3 regions of the Frankia sp. RB5 genome follow, and region 3 is predicted to be linked to each of the others. Evidence: predicted binding sites of a transcription regulator. Region 3 holds the regulator's gene; each other region holds the start of a gene.
The links. The regulator LexA, encoded in region 3, represses DNA repair genes until DNA is damaged. The targets are predictions, from matches to a motif close to CGAACNNNNGTTCG.
Positions count from the first base shown of each region.

Region 1: a site for LexA is predicted at 3,365-3,378, ahead of dnaB (replicative DNA helicase). Genes of this name have one in related genera too.
Region 2: a site for LexA is predicted at 2,049-2,062, ahead of AC6EXY_RS15680 (HNH endonuclease signature motif containing protein). Genes of this name have one in related genera too.

Region 1 is NZ_JCBATA010000001.1:122,525-129,010, forward strand. Features, by position in the region: gene AC6EXY_RS00450 (hypothetical protein) at 1-634, shown strand, start outside; gene AC6EXY_RS00455 (hypothetical protein) at 642-935, shown strand; gene rpsF (30S ribosomal protein S6) at 1,184-1,510, shown strand; gene AC6EXY_RS00465 (single-stranded DNA-binding protein) at 1,574-2,167, shown strand; gene rpsR (30S ribosomal protein S18) at 2,218-2,454, shown strand; gene rplI (50S ribosomal protein L9) at 2,466-2,912, shown strand; gene dnaB (replicative DNA helicase) at 3,449-6,037, shown strand; gene AC6EXY_RS00485 (antibiotic biosynthesis monooxygenase family protein) at 6,217-6,486, shown strand, end outside.
Region 2 is NZ_JCBATA010000025.1:49,074-55,559, forward strand. Features, by position in the region: gene AC6EXY_RS15670 (MarR family winged helix-turn-helix transcriptional regulator) at 1-371, shown strand, start outside; gene AC6EXY_RS15675 (enoyl-CoA hydratase/isomerase family protein) at 476-1,750, opposite strand; gene AC6EXY_RS15680 (HNH endonuclease signature motif containing protein) at 2,279-3,493, shown strand; gene AC6EXY_RS15685 (hypothetical protein) at 3,539-3,955, opposite strand; gene AC6EXY_RS15690 (M20/M25/M40 family metallo-hydrolase) at 4,073-5,431, shown strand; gene AC6EXY_RS15695 (hypothetical protein) at 5,617-6,078, shown strand; gene AC6EXY_RS15700 (DUF5703 family protein) at 6,111-6,314, opposite strand.
Region 3 is NZ_JCBATA010000066.1:8,918-15,403, forward strand. Features, by position in the region: gene dapF (diaminopimelate epimerase) at 1-496, shown strand, start outside; gene AC6EXY_RS26830 (VOC family protein) at 534-968, shown strand; gene AC6EXY_RS26835 (AraC family transcriptional regulator) at 869-1,690, opposite strand; gene hflX (GTPase HflX) at 2,042-3,502, shown strand; gene lexA (transcriptional repressor LexA) at 3,658-4,413, opposite strand; gene AC6EXY_RS26850 (LysM peptidoglycan-binding domain-containing protein) at 5,158-5,409, shown strand; gene nrdR (transcriptional regulator NrdR) at 5,817-6,486, shown strand, end outside.

The DNA of each region.
Region 1 (6,486 bases), on a different contig from region 3:
GCGCCGGCAGCGCTGGTGGCTCGCCGGCCTGCTCGGCGCGGGCGCCGCCTCCGCGCGGATCAGCGGCGTCGCCTTCGGGGTGGCGCTGGCCGTGCAGTACGTGGTGGGCCGGCGGGCCGCGGGGCGACCCGTCGTCGCATGGCCGGCGCTGTCGCTGGCCCTGCCGCCGATCCCCGTCGTCGCCTATCTCTGCTATCTGCGGGTGCGCACGGGCGGCTGGGGCGCGTACACGGACGCGATGCACGACGGCTGGCACCGCTGGACGGACTGGCCCTGGTCCGGGTGGGCGGCCACCTGGTCGTCGGCGACGGACGGCAACGGGGCGTCGACCTTCGTCTGGTTCTTTCGCGGCGAACTGCTCGCGGTGGTCGTGGGGGTGGCGCTGACGATCGCCCTGCTGGTGGGCAGGCGCTGGGGAGAGGCGACCTTCGTCGGTGTGATGACCACGATCATGGCCTGCACGAACTACTACGCCTCGGGCATCCGCGCAATCCTGGTCGCCTTCCCGCTGTACCTGCTGTTCGCCCGGGTGGCGGCGCGCCGATCCTGGGTGGCACCGGTGTATGTCTGTCTGTGCGCGCCGGTGATGGCGGCGTTCGTCGTCGCCTTCACCCAGGGGCAGTGGGTCGACTGAGCTGACGGTGACGGTGACGGTGGAGGACGATGCGGTGAGGGCCGGGGACGCGGCGGGGGCCCGCGGTGGGGACGGAGCGCCGAGGTCCGGGCCGCGGGGCGTCGCCCCGCTGCTGACGGCGGGCGCGCTCGCACTGGCCTGCGTGCTGCTCGGGCTGGCACTGGCCGATCCGGCACCGTCCCGGCATCTGCGGGGCCTGCTGGTCACGGTGGATCTCGTCCTGCTGGGCGGGGTCGGCACCGCCTGGCTGCGCGTGGTCCTGACGGTGGGCGCGCCCGGGGACCGAGGCGGGATCGAGTAGACTCGCCGGGACATGCCGTGCGCCGGCGCACGTGTTCGTCGCTGGTCAGCCGCTGATCGATCACCGGGATCGGTCGGCCTGGCCGCGGTCGGGCGCAGTGTACTGATGATCGTCCGGATGTGCTCGCGGACGATCCCCAGCCGGGTGGTCGGCGTCGAGCGCGTTCGCGGCGGCGCAGGACCGGAGCGCGGTTCCTCCTGTCACGGAAGATCCGTGGCCGCCTGAGTCCACAGGAGGTGGGTTCACCCTTGGCACGCCATTACGAGCTCATGGTGATCCTCGATGCTGACCTCGAGGAACGCACCGTCGCGCCGTCCATCGACCAGTACCTCGGTGTCGTCCGTCAGGGCGGCGGCGTGGTGGAGAAGGTCGACATCTGGGGTCGCCGCCGGCTCGCCTACGAGATCGCGAAGAACCACGAGGGCATCTACGCGGTCATCGACCTGCACGCGGAGCCGGCCATCGTCGCCGAGCTCGACCGGCAGCTCGTCCTGAACGAGTCGGTCCTGCGCACGAAGGTCATCCGGCTCCCCGAGCCGAAGAAGCCCCGTCAGAGCCGCCGGGCGGCGGCATGACCCGGTCCGGGCTGACGGCGGTTCGCCCGTCGTCGCGGACCGCCGAGAGCTGGGAGGGCGCCCATGGCCGGTGAGACTGTCATCACCGTCGTAGGCAACCTGACAGGCGACCCTGAACTGCGGTTCACGCCGAACGGCGCGGCCGTCGCGAGCTTCACCGTCGCCTCAACTCCGCGCACGCTCGACCGTCAGAGCAACGAGTGGAAGGACGGCGAAGCGCTGTTCCTGCGCTGCTCCGTCTGGCGGCAGGCCGCGGAGAACGTCGCCGAGTCCCTGCAGAAGGGAGCCAGGGTCATCGTCACAGGCCGGCTCAAGCAGCGTTCGTTCGAGACCCGCGAGGGTGAGAAGCGCACCGTCATCGAGCTTGACGTCGACGAGGTCGGCCCGAGCCTGCGTTATGCGACCGCCAAGGTCGTCCGCGCCGCCCGTGGCGGCGGCGGAGGCGGCTTCGGCGGCGGGAACGGGGGCGGCGGTTCCGGTTCCGGCGGCGGCGGCAACTACAGCGGTGGTGGGGGCGGCTACGGCGCGCCCGCCGGTGCCCCGGCCGGTGCCCCGGCCGGAGCGCCGTCCGGCGGCAACTACGGCGGCGGCGCCCCCAACGATGACCCCTGGTCGCAGCAGCCGGCCGGTGGCTACTCAGACGAGCCTCCGTTTTGAGCGGCCGGTCGTCGTCATCGAGGACGGCACAACGAGGTAGGAGCACATCCGTGGCCAAGGCGGCCGTGCGCAAGCCGAAGAAGAAGGTTTGCGTCTTCTGCAAGGACAAGGTCGAGTACATCGACTTCAAGGACACGTCGCTGCTGCGCAAGTACATCTCCGACCGAGGCAAGATCCGTGCCCGCCGGGTCAGCGGCAACTGCAGCCAGCACCAGCGCGACGTGGCGACGGCGGTGAAGAACAGCCGCGAGATGGCGCTGCTGCCCTACACCGCCTCGGCTCGCTAGGGGGTGGCGCGATGAAGCTCATCCTGACCCAGGAGGTCCCCGGCCTCGGTAGCCCGGGTGACATCGTCGAGGTCGCGAACGGGTACGGGCGCAACTACCTGGTGCCCCGCCAGTACGCGATCCTCGCGACCAAGGGCGCGGAGCGCCAGGTCGAGCAGATCAAGCGGGCCCGGTCGGCCCGGGCGGTGCGCGACCTCGACCACGCCAACGAGATCGCCGGTCAGCTCGGCGGCCTCAAGGTCGAGCTGGCCAGCCGCGCGGGCAAGGAAGGCCGGCTGTTCGGCTCGGTCACGGCGGCCGATGTCGTCGACGCCGTCACCGCCGCCGGCGGTCCGGAGCTCGACCGGCGCCGCGTCGAGCTGACCACGCCGATCAAGTCGCTCGGCGCCTACACGGTGGCCGTCCACCTCCACCCCGAGGTGACCGCGTCGCTGAAGGTCCAGGTCCGCAAGGCGTAGCAAAAACCGCGGGCCAGCGCGGTGGCGGCCCGGCGCCCGGCCATCCGCCGGGCTCCGTGCCGCCGACTGGTCGACGAACTCCCCCGGCTCCCACCCATCGTCACGGTGGCGGGACCGGGGGAGTTCGCGTTACGCGCCCGGCAGGTCGCCGAAAAGTTTTTTCTTCGACTCGTTGTCCACAGGCGACGTCTCGAACGGAGCTCTGGGAACCCGCGGTTCTCGCGCCGTAAGGCCAGCACTATCCACAGGTAGTGCGCGTCTGTCCCTAGCTTCTCCCCAGCTTCTCGGCCGTTACCCACAGCTTTTCCACAAGGGCCTGTGGATAACTTCTTGGCGGGGGTGGCTGCCGGTCCGTAGGGTCGGACCCTCCAAACTGGGGAGCCAATCGACGTGCCGGGAGCGTCGCCGGCGTCCACCGCGGCGTGGCCCGTTGACGATCGCTCGGGCGTGTACGAACATGCGTTCGAAACTGGGATCGCGGGACAGCCAGATCACGCGGTAGGTCGAGACCGCGTGGGACAGCCAGGAGGTGCGTCGTGAGCGTCACCGAGATCTCGCGTGGCGTCGGGGGCGCCGAGGAGTTCGACCGCACCCCGCCGCACGACCTGCCGGCCGAGCAGAGCGTGCTCGGCGGCATGCTGCTGTCCAAGGACGCGATCGCCGACGTGGTCGAGGTCCTGCGGATGGTGGACTTCTACCGGCCCGCCCATGGGCTCATCTTCGAGGTCATCGGCGACCTGTACGGGCGGGGCGAGCCGGCCGACGTGATCAGCGCGGCCGCCGAGCTCGGCCGCCGGGACGCGCTGGAGCGGGTGGGCGGCGCGGGATACCTGCACACGCTCATCTCCAGCGTGCCGACCGCGGCGAACGCCGGCTACTACGCCCACATCGTCGCCGAGAAGGCCATCCTGCGTCGCCTCGCCGAGGCGGGGACGCGCATCGTCCAGCTCGCCTACGGCGCCGCGCCGGACGTCAGCGAGGTCGTCGACCGGGCGCAGGCCGCCGTCTACGACGTCACCGAGCGGCGCACGAACGATGACTACGCCCCGCTCGGCGACCTGCTCAACCCGGCACTCGAGGAGATCGAGTCGATCGAGGGCCACGACGGCGCGCTGACGGGCGTGCCGACCGGCTTCACCGACCTCGACGAGCTCACCAACGGCCTGCACGGCGGCCAGCTGTGGATCGTCGCCGCCCGCCCGGCCGTCGGGAAGGCTCTCGCACTCGACACTCCGCTGGCGACGCCGACAGGGTGGACGACGATGGGCAGGGTCGCCGTCGGCGACCGGCTCATCGGTGCCGACGGCCAGCCCACCCGGGTCGTGGCGGCGACCGAGGTGATGGTCGGTCGCCCGTGCTACGAGGTGGAGTTCTCCGACGGCTCCGTGCTGGTGGCCGACGCACAGCACCAGTGGGTCACCGAGACCCGGGCGGATCGTCGCGTCGCCGCCGGGCGGACGTCCTGCCCTGGCACCGCGGCGGGCGGCAGGCCCGTGACGACGGAGGAGATCGCGCGCACGCTCCACTGCTCGACCGCGGATCGTCGCCACAACCACGCCGTTCGCGTGGCCAGGCCGTTCGCGTTGCCCACGGTGAACCTTCCGATCGATCCGTACCTGCTCGGCGCCTGGCTCGGCGACGGGACCTCGAGCTGTGCCCAGCTGACATCCGCCGACCCGGACATTCCTGCGGAGATCCGAAGCCGGGGCTACGACGTCGTGGCGAGCGCGACGGTGAAGTACCGGTACTCACTGCGGCTTCGCCAGACCGCCGTGGAGGAGCGGTCGTGCATGGTGTGCGGTCGCACCTTCGCCAACCGCATGCCGCATGTGCGCACCTGTGGCCAGTCCTGCGGGGGCAAGCTGCGGTTCCTCGCGAAGCCGCTACCTGCGCGGACGTGCGTGGGCTGCGGTGGGCGTGTGACCAGCTACGGCCCGCGCTGCGGCTCTTGTCACGCCGAGTCCGGCACGCTGCAGACGCAGTTGCGCACGCTGGGCGTGCTGGGTGACAAGCACATTCCGCTTCAGTACCTGCGGGCCGATGAGCAGCAGCGGCGCGATCTCCTCGCAGGTCTGCTGGACACGGATGGGACGGTGGCGTCCAACGGGACGACCGTGCAGTTCGCCGTCACCAACGAACGTCTTGCCCGCGACACGCACGAACTCATCCTTTCTCTGGGATACCGCGCGTCCGTGACGACGAAGCGGGTGCAGGGCGCTTCCGCCGCCAGCTCAACCTGCTACATGATCAATTTCGCGCCCCAGGAGCAGGTCTTCCGCCTCACGCGCAAGGCCGACCGGCTACGGCCGACGGGGCACCCGACCGTGGGCCTCCGGTACATCACCGCAGTCCGGCCGATCGCCTCCGTGCCCGTCCGGTGCGTGGAAGTGGACAACGCCGACCACCTGTACCTGGCGGGCATCTCGTGCATCCCGACGCACAACTCGACGCTGGGACTGGACTTCGCGCGGGCGGCGTCGATCAAGAACGGGATGACGTCGGTCATCTTCTCGCTGGAGATGAGCCGGATGGAGATCACCATGCGGCTGCTGTCGGCCGAGGCGCGGGTCTCGCTGCAGAACATCCGCACCGGCCGGCTCTCCGAGGACGACTGGTCGCGGCTGACCCGGCGGATGGGCGAGGTGGCGGAGGCGCCGCTGTTCATCGACGACAGCCCGCACCTGACGATGATGGAGATCCGGGCGAAGGCCCGGCGGCTCAAGCAGCGCAACCAGCTGCGTCTCGTGATCCTCGACTACCTGCAGCTCATGTCGTCACCGAAGAAGGTGGAGAGTCGCCAGCAGGAGGTCAGCGAGATCTCCCGGTCGCTGAAGCTGCTGGCCAAGGAGCTGGAGGTGCCGGTGGTCGCCATCTCGCAGCTCAACCGGGCCTCCGAGCAGCGCGCCGACAAACGACCCCAGGTCTCGGACCTGCGCGAGTCCGGCAGCCTCGAGCAGGACGCCGACGCGGTGATCCTGCTGTATCGCGAGGACGCCGTGGAGAAGGAGTCCGCGCGGGCCGGCGAGGCGGACCTGATCATCGCCAAGCACCGAAACGGCCCGACCGGTACCGTCACCGTCGCCTTCCAGGGGCACTACTCCCGCTTCGTCGACATGGCGAACTGACCGCGGACGCACGAAACGGGGGGCCCGCAATCCGCGGGCACCGCCGCCGATCGCCGCCCGGCGGTGACACACTGGGCACATCGACCGTGTGGCCTGGCGGGGGACGGGCTGCGCACGGCCGGGGGCCCGGCGGCGGGCCGAGAAACAGCACGAGCCCCCCGAACCAGCGAGGAGGCGGCCTGGTGAGTGAGGACGCGAGCGGCGGCGGGATCGACGTGGCGGTGCTGGAGATCGCCAGGTTCGAGGTGCGCCCCGGCACCGAGGACGAGTTCGAGGCCGCCTACCGGGGAATCCGTGCGGAGCTGGTGGGCACGCCGGGATGCCGTGCGGCGCGGTTGACCCGCGGTGTGGAATCGTCGTCGAGCTACGTGCTGCTCGTCGAGTGGGACACGCTGGACAGCCACCTGAAGAACTTCCGGGAGTCCGAGCGGTTCGTGCGCTGGCGCGCC
Region 2 (6,486 bases), on a different contig from region 3:
AGCTGCTGCGGCTGGTGGAGGGCGGCGTCGCGACGGTGGGTGAGCTCGCCGCCCTGTTCACGGTCAGTAAGCAGGCCGTCAGCAAGGTCGTCGACACCCTGGTCGGGCGCGACTACCTCACCCGGTTCACCGATCGCGCGGACCGTCGACGGGCCCCGCTCGCGCTCACCCCACGGGCCCGGGAGGCGATCCGTGTCGTCGGCCGGCGCCGCGAGGCTGACCAGCGGATCCTGCGCGATCAGCTGGGTGAGGCGGGCGTGCGCGCGCTGCGTGACGGTCTGGCTGCCGTCGTCGCTCTGGCACCTGACCAGGAGGTCGTCCTCGCGCTCGCCCAGCGGCTCGCCGACGCGGAGCCGGCGCGGTCAGGCTGAGAGCGTCAGCGCCTGGATGGCTGGCCGCGTTCGTGGGCGGGTGTCCATGGCAGGGCGCCGAGCCGGGCCAGCCCGGGCAGCGGGTTTGACGTCGGTGTGGACCGTCAGCGGGCCGCGTGCGCGGGCGGCCGTGCGGCGGTGAGGCCGAGGCCGGGTCCGGTGGGGGCGAAGAAGCGGTCGACGTCGGACGGGGTGACGGCGGTGAGACGCGATGGAGACCAGCGGGGAGTGCGGTCCTTGTCGACGAGGGCAGCGCGCACGCCCTCGATCAGGTCGGCGCTGGTCAGGCTCGCCAGGGCCAGTGAATACTCCTGGTCGAGGGCCTCCTCCAGGCTCGTCATGGACGCGGCGGTGCGCAGGGCGCGCAGGGTGACGGTCAACGACGTCGGTGACTTCGTGGCGATCTCCGCGGCGGCGTCCCGGGCCGCCGGCTTCACGCTGTGGGTGAGCAGGCGGACGATGCGGGCGAGGTCGTCGCCGCGATAGAGGTCGTCGATCCATACCCGGTCGGCGGCCAGGCGGCCCGGCGGCGGGGAGTGGGCGCCTAGGTCGCAGGAGAGGATGGCGGCGGCGGGGTCGTCGGCGGCGCGCAGGGTGTCGAGCAGGTCGGGGAGGCGGGCCGCGGGCAGGTAGTGGTCGGCGAGGCCGGTGAGGATCGCGTCCGCGGCGCCGAAGCGGGTGCCGGTGAGCGCCAGGTGGGTGCCGAGCTCGCCGGGCGCGTCATGGCCGAGCAGCCAGGTGCCGCCGACGTCGGGGATGAAGCCGATGCCCACCTCGGGCATGGCGAGTACGGAACGCTCCGTCACGATGCGGACGTTGCCGTGCGCGGACAGGCCGATCCCGCCGCCCATCACGATACCGTCCATGATCGCGATGTAGGGCTTGGGGAAGCTGCGGATGCGGGCGTTGAGCCGGTACTCGTGCGCCCAGAAGTCCCGGGCGTCCTGCGGGCGTCCGGCGAGGACGGCCGCCCGCACCGCCCGCATGTCGCCGCCGGCACACAGGCCCCGCTCGCCCGCGCCGTCGAGGACCACCGCGCGTACGCCGGGATCGTCCGCCCACGCGCGCAGCGCGTCGTCGATCAGCCGGACCATCGGCGTGGTCAGAGCGTTGATCGTCGCGGGCCGGTTGAGGGTGAGCCGGCCGAGCCGGCCGTCGGGGCCCTCCCGCCGGATGAGGACCTCGGTCTGGCCGGTGCTCGCCGGCGCGCCGGTCGGCGTTGACGCCGCGGCGGCGCGCTCGTGCTCGTGCTCGTGTGCTCGGGTGGCGCCGCGCGGCCCGGCAGCGCCGCGGTGCGGTGCGGCGGCGTGGTGCGGTGCGGCGGCGTGGTCCGAGGTGGGTTCGAGGATCGTGCGGGGCTCGGGCGTCTGCGAGGACATGGGACGGCCGCCTTTCCGGCTGCGGATCTGCCTGCGCGGTGGCGTCCATCCTGCCCGGACCTGTCGCCGCGGGCACCTGATGTCCGGCCATCGGCCGGCGCCGGTGGAGGTCTGTGCGTGTCGCCGGATGGCTGGCGGGCTCGGCGCCCGCGTGCCGTGACAATTCCGCTCGTCCTTGTGGCGGTCGTTCTCGGCGAGGTATCGGCCGTATTCGCGAGAATGTGACGGGGAGACTCTTTCTTTGTGGAAGTGGTGGCCGGAAGCCGTGGTTGTCGGGGGTGGTCTGGCCGGGTATCGTCGAATGTATGTTCGATCGCTGTGGGATCGCGTGGCGGTCGGGGATGCATCTCTCCAGGTCGCCGGCCTGAAAGCCGCTTGTCCTGGCTGACCTCTCGGGTAGGCGGAATGATGGACCTGAATTCCAGTTCCTCCGGCGCGGTCGTTCATTCCGTGCGGATGGGAACGGTGGATCCGAATGCCGGCAGCGGAAGGGAGATCTTTGATACGACGCTCATTGACGGATGTCGTGTGACGGATCTCGACGCGGGTGAGTGTCTGGCGGCGTGCGCCATGATCCAGGGCGAGATCGACCGGTGGCAGGCGGCGCAGGTGGTGGTCCTGGCGCGGTTCGGCCAGCAGCGCCCAGCGGAGCTGGACGGGGGTGAACAGGGCTTCCAGGCGTTTGACGAGTTCGCGGCCGACGAGGTGGCCCTGCGGCTGCGGTGGGAGACGGCCGAGGCGCAGCGGCGGCTCGCGCTCGCGGTGGGAGCCGTGCGCCGGATGCCGCAGGCCGTGTGCGCGCTCGGTGCGGGAAGCATCGACCTGGAACGCCTGACCGTGCTGGCGCGGGCGACGGCGCCGCTCAGCGACGAGCAGGTGGCCGACATCGTCGGGCCGGTGCTGGACAACGGCGGGGGCCGAGCCAGCCGGCGTGCCTTCGCGGCCGCGGTCCGGCGACGGGTGGCGCGGGTGGATCCCGACGGCGCGCAGCGGCGGCGCCGCAGGGCCTGCGCGTCCCGCCGCGTCACAGTCCGTCCCGAGGAGGAGGGGATGGGACGGCTGTCCGCGCTCCTGCCCGCCGAGCGGATGCTCGCCGCGTTTCGCCGCATCGACCAGCTAGCGCGCAAGGCCTGGGTGCCGGGCGACGAGCGGGATCTCGACCAGCGGCGCGCCGACGTCCTGGTCGACCTGCTGCTGGGGCGCGACCGTGACCAGGTCCGGGTGGAGATGCAGGTCATCGTGTCGGTGGCGACGCTGCTGGGACTGTCCGAGAATCCCGCCGAGGTACCCGGCTACGGCCCGATCCCCGCCGAGGTGGCGCGGGAGATCTCCGCGAGCGAGCGCTGCACCTGGCGGCGGATCCTGGTCGATCCCGAGGACGGGGCGATCCACGAGGTCTCCCGCCGGCGCTATCCCTCCGCGCCGCTGGCCCGGTACGTGCGGCTGCGGACCCCGACCTGTCTGTTCCCCGGCTGCGACCGGCCGTCGGTCGCCTGCGATCTTGATCACACCCGCCCGCACTCGCGTGGCGGGGAGACCCGCGAGGGGAACCTCGGTCCCGCGTGTCGCCATCATCACCGGCTTCGGCACGCCCCGGCTCGCGTCGCCCACGACCCCCTCACCGGTGAGCCACTGGTGGTGGCCGCGTGGGGGATACGCCAGCCGGAGTCGGGGCACTTCGTCGTGACGACGCCGGAGGGTGAGGAGACGGCGGTACATCCCCCCCGCTACGACGACCTGTGAGGCTCGTGCGGATCGCCCCGTTACAGGGCGCCGTGTCCGGCGGGCTCAGCGCGGCAGGCGCAGGCGTCGGCGGCGGCCGGCCGCCTCACCGCCGGTCCCGGAGGGGCGCATTGCGGCGAGTACCCCTGTGCCGGCGAGTACCCCTGTGCCGGCGGGTTCGTCCGCGCGGCGGGCGAGGTCGCGTCGGCTGTCCGTGTGCGGGGCGTCGTCGGGCGTGTCATCGTGGCGGGCGGCGCGGCGCTCGGCGAGGGTGAGGCTGCCCGGGCCCTCGACGAGGCCGTCGGGGACGTGGCGGGCCGGCGGCGGTCCGACTGGCAGCGGGCGCGGCGGGCGGACGCTCACGGCGATGCGCCATGCGCCCCGGTAGCCGTGCGCCAGGTGGAAGTGGTAATCCAGGTCACCGGCCGTGGCGGTGACGGCGGTACAGCCGAGATCGGTGCGTGGGCACGGGTAGAGCGCCACGGTGGGCCCCCTTCGCGGATGGCGGTCGACGGTGATGTGCTGCGCCGCCGCTACCGGACTGTTACGCGGTACGGGTCGTGCCCGGCGGGCCTGTCCCGGGCGGGGCAGACTGAGGCCATGCCCAGCGAGCCGTTCCCCACACCCGACCCGACCGGCCCCCTGCGCCTGCCGGTGACCGCCCCTGACGCCGAACGTGAGGTGGTCGAGCTCTGCCGCGATCTGCTCCGCTTCGAGTCGGTCAACCGCGGCGGCGGTGAGGGCCATGAACGTCCCGCCGCCGAGTACGTCGCCGCCAAGCTCGCCGAGGTCGGCATCGAACCGACCCTGCTCGAGTCGCAGCCGGGCCGTACCTCCGTCATCGCCCGCATCGCGGGCGCCGACCCGTCCCGCCCGCCGCTGCTCGTGCACTCCCACCTCGACGTCGTGCCCGCCGACGCCAGTCAGTGGCGGGTGGGGCCGTTCTCGGGCGAGGAGCTCGACGGCGCTCTGTGGGGCCGTGGCGCCGTCGACATGAAGGACATGGTCGCGATGACGCTCGCGGTCGTCCGCGACCTCGTCCGCACCGGTCGTCCCCCCGCCCGTGACCTGGTCGTCGCGTTCCTCGCCGACGAGGAGGCCGGCGGCGTGCTGGGCGCCCGGTGGCTCGTCGACAACCATCCGGGTCTGTTCGCCGAGTGCACCGAGGCGATCGGTGAGGTCGGCGGTTTCTCCTACACGGTCTCCGACGATCTGCGGCTCTACCTCATCGAGACGGCCGAGAAGGGCCTGGCCTGGATGAAGCTGACCGCGACGGGCCGCGCCGGCCACGGCTCGATGATCAGCGACGACAACGCGGTCACCGCGTTGTGCGAGGCGGTGGCGCGCCTGGGCCGCCACGAGTTCCCACTCGTGCTCACTCCGACAGTGCGGGTCTTCCTCGGCGAGCTCGGCGACGCACTCGGAACCGAGTTCGATCTGGACGACCTGGCCTCCACGGTGACCAAGCTGGGCCCGGTCGCCCGGATGATCGGCGCGACTTTGCGTAACACCGTCAACCCCACCCAGCTGGCCGCCGGCGAGAAGGTCAACGTCATCCCGGGCGAGGCCGTCGCCTACGTCGACGGCCGTTTCCTGCCCGGGCAGGAGGAGGAGTTCCTCCGCCAGCTCGACGAGATCCTCGGGCCGGACATCCGCCGCGAGTGGGTCGTCCACGACGGCGCCGTCGAGACCGGCTTCGATGGCGCGCTGGTCGACGCCATGGCCTCGTCGCTGCGCGCCGAGGACCCGATCGCCCGCCCGGTGCCCTACATGCTCTCCGGTGGGACGGACGCGAAGTCGTTCTCCAGGCTCGGCATCCGCTGCTTCGGCTTCTCGCCGCTGCTGCTGCCCGCCGACCTGGATTTCTCCGGCATGTTCCACGGGGTGGACGAGCGGGTGCCGATCGAGGCGCTGCGGTTCGGCGTCCGCGTTCTCGACCGCTTCCTGCACGCCTGCTGAGCCGGGGGCCGCCCCCGGGGGAGCGTCGCCGCGCCGGGCGATGGTCCACGCCACTGTAGTCCACAGTGTTGACCGCTACCCCGCGGACACCGGGAGTAATGGGATGGCGCCGCGGGGAAATTTTTCCGGCCGTTCCCGGCGAACCGCTACTCATCGTAAATTCATTGACGCTTCAGCGTGACATGATGGTTGGTGTGACCGACGACGCACTGTCCGCGCTGAGCCTGGGTCTCGGCCTCGACGACCCGACCGACGTCGACCCCGCCCGCCGGCCGGTCACCTACGCCTATCTCGTGCAGGTCAGCACGGACGGCGGCCGGTGGGCGGCGGACTGGACCGAGCCCTCCGGCGGCTTCGAACGCAGCCCACGCTGTGCCGCGCAGGTCGCCCGGCAGGTGCTGCGCCGCCGCTTCCTGCAGCTGCGTGCCGACGTCGACACCCACTGGCGGGACCGGTGGTTCCGCGCCGACGTCTGGTCTCTCGAGTCCGGCGCCGCGGGCGATCCGGCTGTCGACCGTGGCGCCGGCACGACCCGGGACACCCGGGGCATCGCTCTGTCCGGGCGCCACCTGCAGTCCTACGGCGTCGCGCCGGACGCCGTCGAGGTACGCACGCCGGCCCAGGTCCGAGCGGAGGTCGGGGGATGAGGCGGAGATCGGGGGATGAGGCGGAGGTCGGGTCAGGTGGGCAGATAGCCGGGGAGACCGCCTGGGCGCCGGCGGCGGCGCAGCACCGCGCGGCGCGACCCGTCCGGGAACAGGCGCAGGCGCTCCAGCTCCCAGTCGCCGAACTCGGCGTGCATCGTGAGGATCTGGACGGCCGCCCGGCGGTCGGTGCCCGGCGGCAGGTACAGCTTCTGGTACTCGAGTTCGACTCCAGCCAATGCGACCTGACCTCGACGTGGCGGACAACGAGGCACGGGCGGACGTGGGAACGGCCCAGCGGGACGAGCCGGCGCCACCGACCACCGCGCGGTCCCACCACGTTAACCGTCCCGCTACCTCCCGCAAGGGTCCGCGCCGTACCAGCCCACCGAAACCTCACCTTTGCCGCCG
Region 3 (6,486 bases):
GGCTCGCCTCGACCTGACCCGCCCCCCCACGTTCTCCCCGGTCGACTTCCCGGACGGCGTGAACGTCGAGATCGTCGTCGACCGGCCGGGCGGCGTGGCCATGCGCGTGTACGAGCGCGGGGTCGGCGAGACCTCCTCCTGCGGCACCGGTGCCTGCGCGGTCGCCGTCGCCTGGGCTCGCCGGCAGGGACTGCGTCCCGACGCTCCTCTCGCCGCGCCCCGGTCCGGCTCCGCTGCCGTATCCGGTCTCGGGCCGGTGGTCGCCGCCGCGGCCGCCGGGTCCGCGGTCGAGGTCGCGGTCGACGTCCCCGGCGGGGGCCTGGTGGTCATCTGGCGGTCGGACACGGTGCTGCTGCGCGGTCCGGCCGAGCTGGTGTTCGACGGCGTGGTGCGCCCGGCGGCGCTCGCGGCGCGCGGTCCGCGGGTGCCGACGGACGCCGCCGGAGTGGCCGACGCCGCCGAGGTCCTCGACGCCGGCGTCGACGTCCGTTTTTGACAAGACCACCCACCACGAGCGGTCCTAGGCTGCGGCCATGCCAGCACCGACCTTCAACCTGATCGGCCTGATCGTCACCGACATGGCCCGCAGCCTGGCCTTCTACCGCGTGCTCGGCCTGGATCCGCCGCCCGGCGCCGACACCGAGCCGCACGTCGAGGTCGCCCTTCCCGGCGGGCTGCGCCTCGCCTTCGACACCGAGGGCACCATCCGCTCCTTCGACCCGGACTGGACGCCGTCCGCCGGCGCCGGCCGGCTGACTCTCGCCTTCGCCTGCGACGATCCGGCCGAGGTCGACGCCCGGTACGCCGAGCTGCTCACCGCCGGCCACCGCGGCCACCTGCCGCCCTGGGACGCCTTCTGGGGCCAGCGCTACGCGACGGTCCTGGACCCCGACGGCAACCACGTCGACCTGTTCGCCGCGCTGGCGGCGGCCGCCGACGTCCCGACACCGCCCGCCGCGGTGTCCTGACCTCCGCCGGACGGGCGCAGCAGATCGGTGAGCGTCACCCCGGTCAGCGCGCGCGTGTCACGGGCGAGATGCGCCTGGTCGGTGTAGCCGGCCTCGAGCGCGACCGTGGCCAGATCGCCGCCGTCGCGCGCCGCCCGCAGGGCGTCCTGCAACCGCAGGATGCGCGCCAGCGTCTTCGGGCCGTAGCCGAACGCCCGGCGCGAGCGGCGCAGCAGCTGGCGCTCGCTGAGCCCGGTCGCGGCGGCGACGCCGGCCATCGACGATCGGCCGCCGATCGCCGCGACGATCGCCGGCACCAGCGGATCCGCGAGCTCCCGGTGACGGGGACGGGCGGCCAGCGCGTCCTCCAACGCCTGGGCGGCCCGCTCGCCGCTCGCCGCGAGCCGGTGCGTGAGGCGGCGCGCGGGGCCGCCGCCCCACAGGTCGGCGAGCTGCGGGCGGGCGTCGCGCAGCTCGCCGGCGTCGACGCCCAGATGGGCCGGCGCGTGCCCGGGGTCGAAGCGCACGCCGACATGGCGCACACCCGGCACCCAGTGGGCCAGCTTCGCGACCGTGTCCGGCCCGGCGACGATCAGCCGCCCGTCGGAGCTCCAGATGACGTCGACGCAGCCGTCCGGCAGGATCCGTCGCACCATCGGGCCCGCTTCCAGCCCACTCGCGCCCGCGAACCAGATCGTCGCCGGCAGGCGGGCGGCCCGGCGCTCGCGATACACCGCGCCCACGCTACGCCCGTCGGCTGATCTCCCGGATCGCCTGCCGTGCCCGGTCACGTGGCGCGGCCGTGAGCGCGTCATGATCCCCGCGGGGATGGCGCCGGGTGCGGCGGAGTCACCACGACGGGCGGGATCGCCGGAACGAGGCGGCTAAACCGTTCGCGATCCTCGTTGGGGCGTGGGACCCTGGCAGGCGACGGGACGATTCCGCCGGGGAACACCGAAGCGGTGCGGCCGGGCTGGCCCGGGCCGGCCCCTTCGATGGCGGGATCGCCCCCGGGTCACCGAGAAGGCGTGTGACCTGGCTAAATGAACCGGCGCGGAATGCCGCGGCAGCGGGCCGCGTTGAGAACGGATGGTATGACACTTCCTGCCGACGCCCTGGACGCGTCCACCCTCGACAGATCCCTCATTGAACTCACCGATGACGATTCGGGCAATCTTTCGGGCTTTTTCGCCGAATCCGGCGACGAGCTCGATCTGGCGGACCGAGCGGCCCTGCGTCGAGTACCGGGCCTTGCCACCGAGCTGGACGACGTCACCGAGGTCGAGTACCGCCAGCTGCGGTTGGAGCGGGTGGTACTGATCGGCGTGTGGACCTCGGGCTCGCTGCGGGCGGCCGAGGCATCGATGGCGGAGCTCGCCGCGCTGTCCACCACCGCCGGCTCGGTCGTCCTCGACGCGCTCGTGCAGCGCCGCGACCGGCCGGACGCGGCGACCTACGTCGGTTCCGGCAAGGCCCGTCAACTCGCCGAGGTCGTCGCCGCGACCGGCGCCGACACGGTGATCTGCGACGGCGAGCTCACCCCCGGCCAGCTGCGCCAGCTGGAGGAGATCGTCAAAGTCAAGGTCATCGACCGGACGGCTCTCATCCTGGACATCTTCGCCCAGCACGCGACCTCCCGAGAGGGTAAGGCGCAGGTCGAGCTGGCCCAGCTCCAGTACATGCTGCCCCGGCTGCGTGGTTGGGGTGAGTCGATGTCGCGCGCCGCGGCCAGTGGTGGCGGGCGCGCTCCCATCGGTACCCGCGGCCCCGGTGAGACGAAGATCGAGACCGATCGGCGCAGGCTGCGCGCCCGGATGGCCCGGCTGCGCCGTGAACTCGCCGGGATGTCCACCGTGCGGGAGACCAAGCGCGCGGCGCGGCGGCGCGGCGAGGTGCCCGCGGTGGCGATCGCCGGCTACACCAACGCCGGCAAGTCCTCGCTGCTCAACCGGCTCACCGGCGCCGGCGTCCTGGTGGAGGACGCGCTGTTCGCCACCCTCGACCCGACGGTGCGCCGGGCGACCCTGCCGGACGGCCGCGCGTTCACCCTGACCGACACGGTGGGTTTCGTACGCCATCTTCCCCACCAGATCGTCGAGGCGTTCCGCTCGACGCTCGAGGAGGTCGCCGACGCGGATCTCCTGCTGCACGTCGTCGACGGCTCCGCGCCCGACCCGGCCGCGCAGATCTCCGCCGTCCGCGAGGTCCTCAACGACATCGACGCGGGCGGCGTGTCCGAACTGATCGTCGTCAACAAGGTCGACGCGGTCGCTCCCACCGTCGTCGCGGAGCTTCGCCAGCTGGCGCCCGAGGCGGTGTTCGTCTCGGCCCGGACGGGGGAGGGGCTCGGCGCGCTCGTTGACGCGCTGTGCCTGCGGGTTCCGCACCCGGACGTCGAGTTGACGGTGCTCGTCCCCTATACCCGGGGTGAGCTCGTCTCGCGGGTCCACGCCCACGGCGAGGTACTCGGGCAGGAGCACACGGCAGACGGAACCCGCCTCACCGCGCGGGTGTCGCCGGCACTCGCCGCCGATCTCGACGCCTTCCGGGCCTGACCCACGCCGCGCCGGGTCCGGACGCCTGACCGGCTCCGCTCTGACCCGGCCGAAGCACGCCCGGATCGGCCTGAGTTCGTCGGACCGCGGATCGCCCAGCGGATCGGGCAGACCACGGATCGGCCGGCCGCCACGCGCGGCCGGCCGTCGCGTGGTCAGACCCTGCGCAGCACGGCGACGATCCGGCCGAGGATCGTCGCCTCCTCGCCCGGGATGTCGTTGAAGGCAGGGTTCTCCGGGTGCAGCCAGATCTTCCCGTCGCGGACGCGTAGGCGCTTCACCGTCGCCTCACCCTCGATCATCGCGGCGACGATCTCGCCGTTGTCCGCGACCGGCTGCTGGCGGACCACCACCCAGTCGCCGTCACAGATCGCGGCGCCCATCATCGACTCGCCGACCACGCGCAGCAGGAACAGCGTGCCCTCGCCGACGATCTCCTTGGGCAGCGGGAAGACATCCTCGATCGCCTGCTCGGCGAGGATCGGGCCGCCGGCCGCGATCCGCCCGAGCACCGGCACGTAGGCCGCTGACGCCTCGCCGCCGGGCGCCGCGGCGGCCTCACCGCCGAACGCGGGAACCACCGCGGCCGGCGCCGCCTGGGCGCGGCGGCGCGGGCGGTCCGGGCTGAGCACCTCCATCGCCCGCGGACGGTTCGGATCCCGCCGCAGGTAGCCCTTCTCCTCCAGCACCTTGAGCTGGTGCGCCACGCTGCTCGTGCTGGTCAGGCCGACCGCCTCACCGATCTCGCGGACGCTTGGCGGGTATCCGCGCCGCTCCACGGCGGCCCGGATGACCTCGAGCACCTTGCGCTGCCGGGGGGTCAGTCCGGCCGCGTCCGCGGGGTTTTCGGGAAAGGCCCGCACGTTGCCGCGGGCCCCGCCCCGGCGTGTACCCCTGCCTTGGGTGGTCATCGCTACCGCTCTCCTCGTCGCGTACGTCGTTCGTCGCGTACGTCGTTCGTCACGTACCTACTCGTCGCGTACGTGGTCACCAGCTGGTCACCCCACGTCCGACGGGTGAGCGCCGCGTCGCGGTCGGGATCGCCCGCGATCCCGACACCCCCACGGCGTGCGTCCGTCCGCGACCCGGAGAATCCACCCGGTGCACACCTGATCGTCTTGACGGTAACCGGACGGTCGCGGAATCTCAAACGCTTGTTCGAGCGTGTCCTCTTGCCAGATCCGCGCCGGGTGCGACAATCGACCAGGAGTTCGATCGAACTGGGGTTCGCCCGCCTGGTGGTCCCGGCCCGCTCGCCACGGGAGGATGTCGTGAGTCCCAGCTGCTCGGCGCAGGTCATCGACCTGGCCGTGGTCCGGGAACGGGTCGCCGGGCGGTCCGCGGGAGCGCCGGCTGGCCGTCCCGGTCCTCGATCGGTGCCCGCCAACGCCGGTCTGTTCCCGTCCCATTCCCGGTCCCGCGAGGCGAGGGCGGCGCCTGGTCGGGTGTCGTCGCCGAGCTGCCAGGGGCCGCGGGGCGGTGCGGCGTCGCGCGGGCCCGTGGCGCGCCGGGACGGTGCGAGGTCGGACGGCACCGCGGCGCCGCACGGGCGGGATCCGATGCCGGCGCCTGGTCGCGGGCCGGCCAGCGGGGTTCCGTCGCGGTCGCGAGTGCGACGGGAGCCGGCGCCTCTTCGGCTGACCAGGCGTGGTCGGGTGGTGGTCACCATGGCCGCGGCGATGCTCATCGCGGCCATGCTGGCGGTGGTGGTGCCACGGGCCTCGCTGGCGTGGTCGGACGAGCCGCCACGCGGCCACCTGGTCGTGGCGGGGGAGTCGCTGTGGGAGATCGCCGCCGTGCTCGAGCCGGACGCCGACACGCGCGTGGTGGTCGATCGGCTGATGCGGATCAACGATCTGTCCTCCGCCCAGCTCACCCCCGGCCAGTTCCTCTTACTGGATGGGTGAGGCCCGGCGGGGGTATGTCGGGAGCCGCCTGATCGGACACCGGCGGTCGCGACGGCGGGTGGTCGATGGTCGCCGCGGTGACGCCTCCGCATCGGGCCGGGTGCGGGCGGTTGAGGCGGCTTCGCCCAGGGTCGTCGGGCCCCCGCGGGCTGATGTCCTCGTGTGGCATGCGGGGGGTCGGTTTTCCCATCCATGGGGTCGTGCGCTAAGTTGGACACAACATCTGGTGCTTACGTAGGTGTAAGTCATCCACAGGTGGATCCACAGGTCTTCCACAGAACGAGGGCCGCTCGTCCACAGGTCCCACCGGATCGGTGCGGCGGTGGGGCCCGCGGTCCGTCCCGGTGCGCCGACGTCGGGACGGTGCGGAAGGGCTGTCGGCCGGCTCGGTGAAGGAGGCGTCTCGCGTGCGGTGCCCGTTCTGCCGGCATCCGGACAGCCGTGTCGTCGACAGCCGAGAGGCCGAGGAAGGCTCAGCGATCCGGCGCCGGCGCTCCTGCCTCTCATGCGGCCGCCGGTTCACCACGATGGAGGAGGCGTCGCTGCGGGTACTCAAGCGCAGCGGTGTGACCGAGCCCTTCAGCCGCGCGAAGGTCATCGCCGGCGTGCGCAAGGCATGCCAGGGCCGCCCGGTGCGCGACGATCATCTCGCCCTGCTCGCGCAGCAGGTCGAGGACGCGGTGCGGTCCGCCGGCTCGGCGGAGATTCCCGCGGAGGCGATCGGCCGGGCGATCCTCGGCCCGCTTCGCGAGCTCGACGAGGTGGCCTATCTCCGGTTCGCCTCGGTGTACCTCGCCTTCGAGTCGCTCGCCGACTTCGAGAGCGCCATCACGGCGCTGCGGTCCGAGACCTCCGGCGCCCGCCGCGGCGCGGAAGCGGCCAGGAACGCCGGCCGCCGCGGTGACGACGACGGCCCGAGCTCGGCGACGGGTGCGTTGGAACGCGCCGGACCTGCCGCGGTGCCGCCGGACGGGGAGCTCGACGGCGAGCCCGCCCCCGCCCGCGGCGGCCGCGCGGCGGACGGTGCCGACTCCGCCGCCCGCCGACGCGCCGGCACCAGCCAGCTGAACGTCGTGG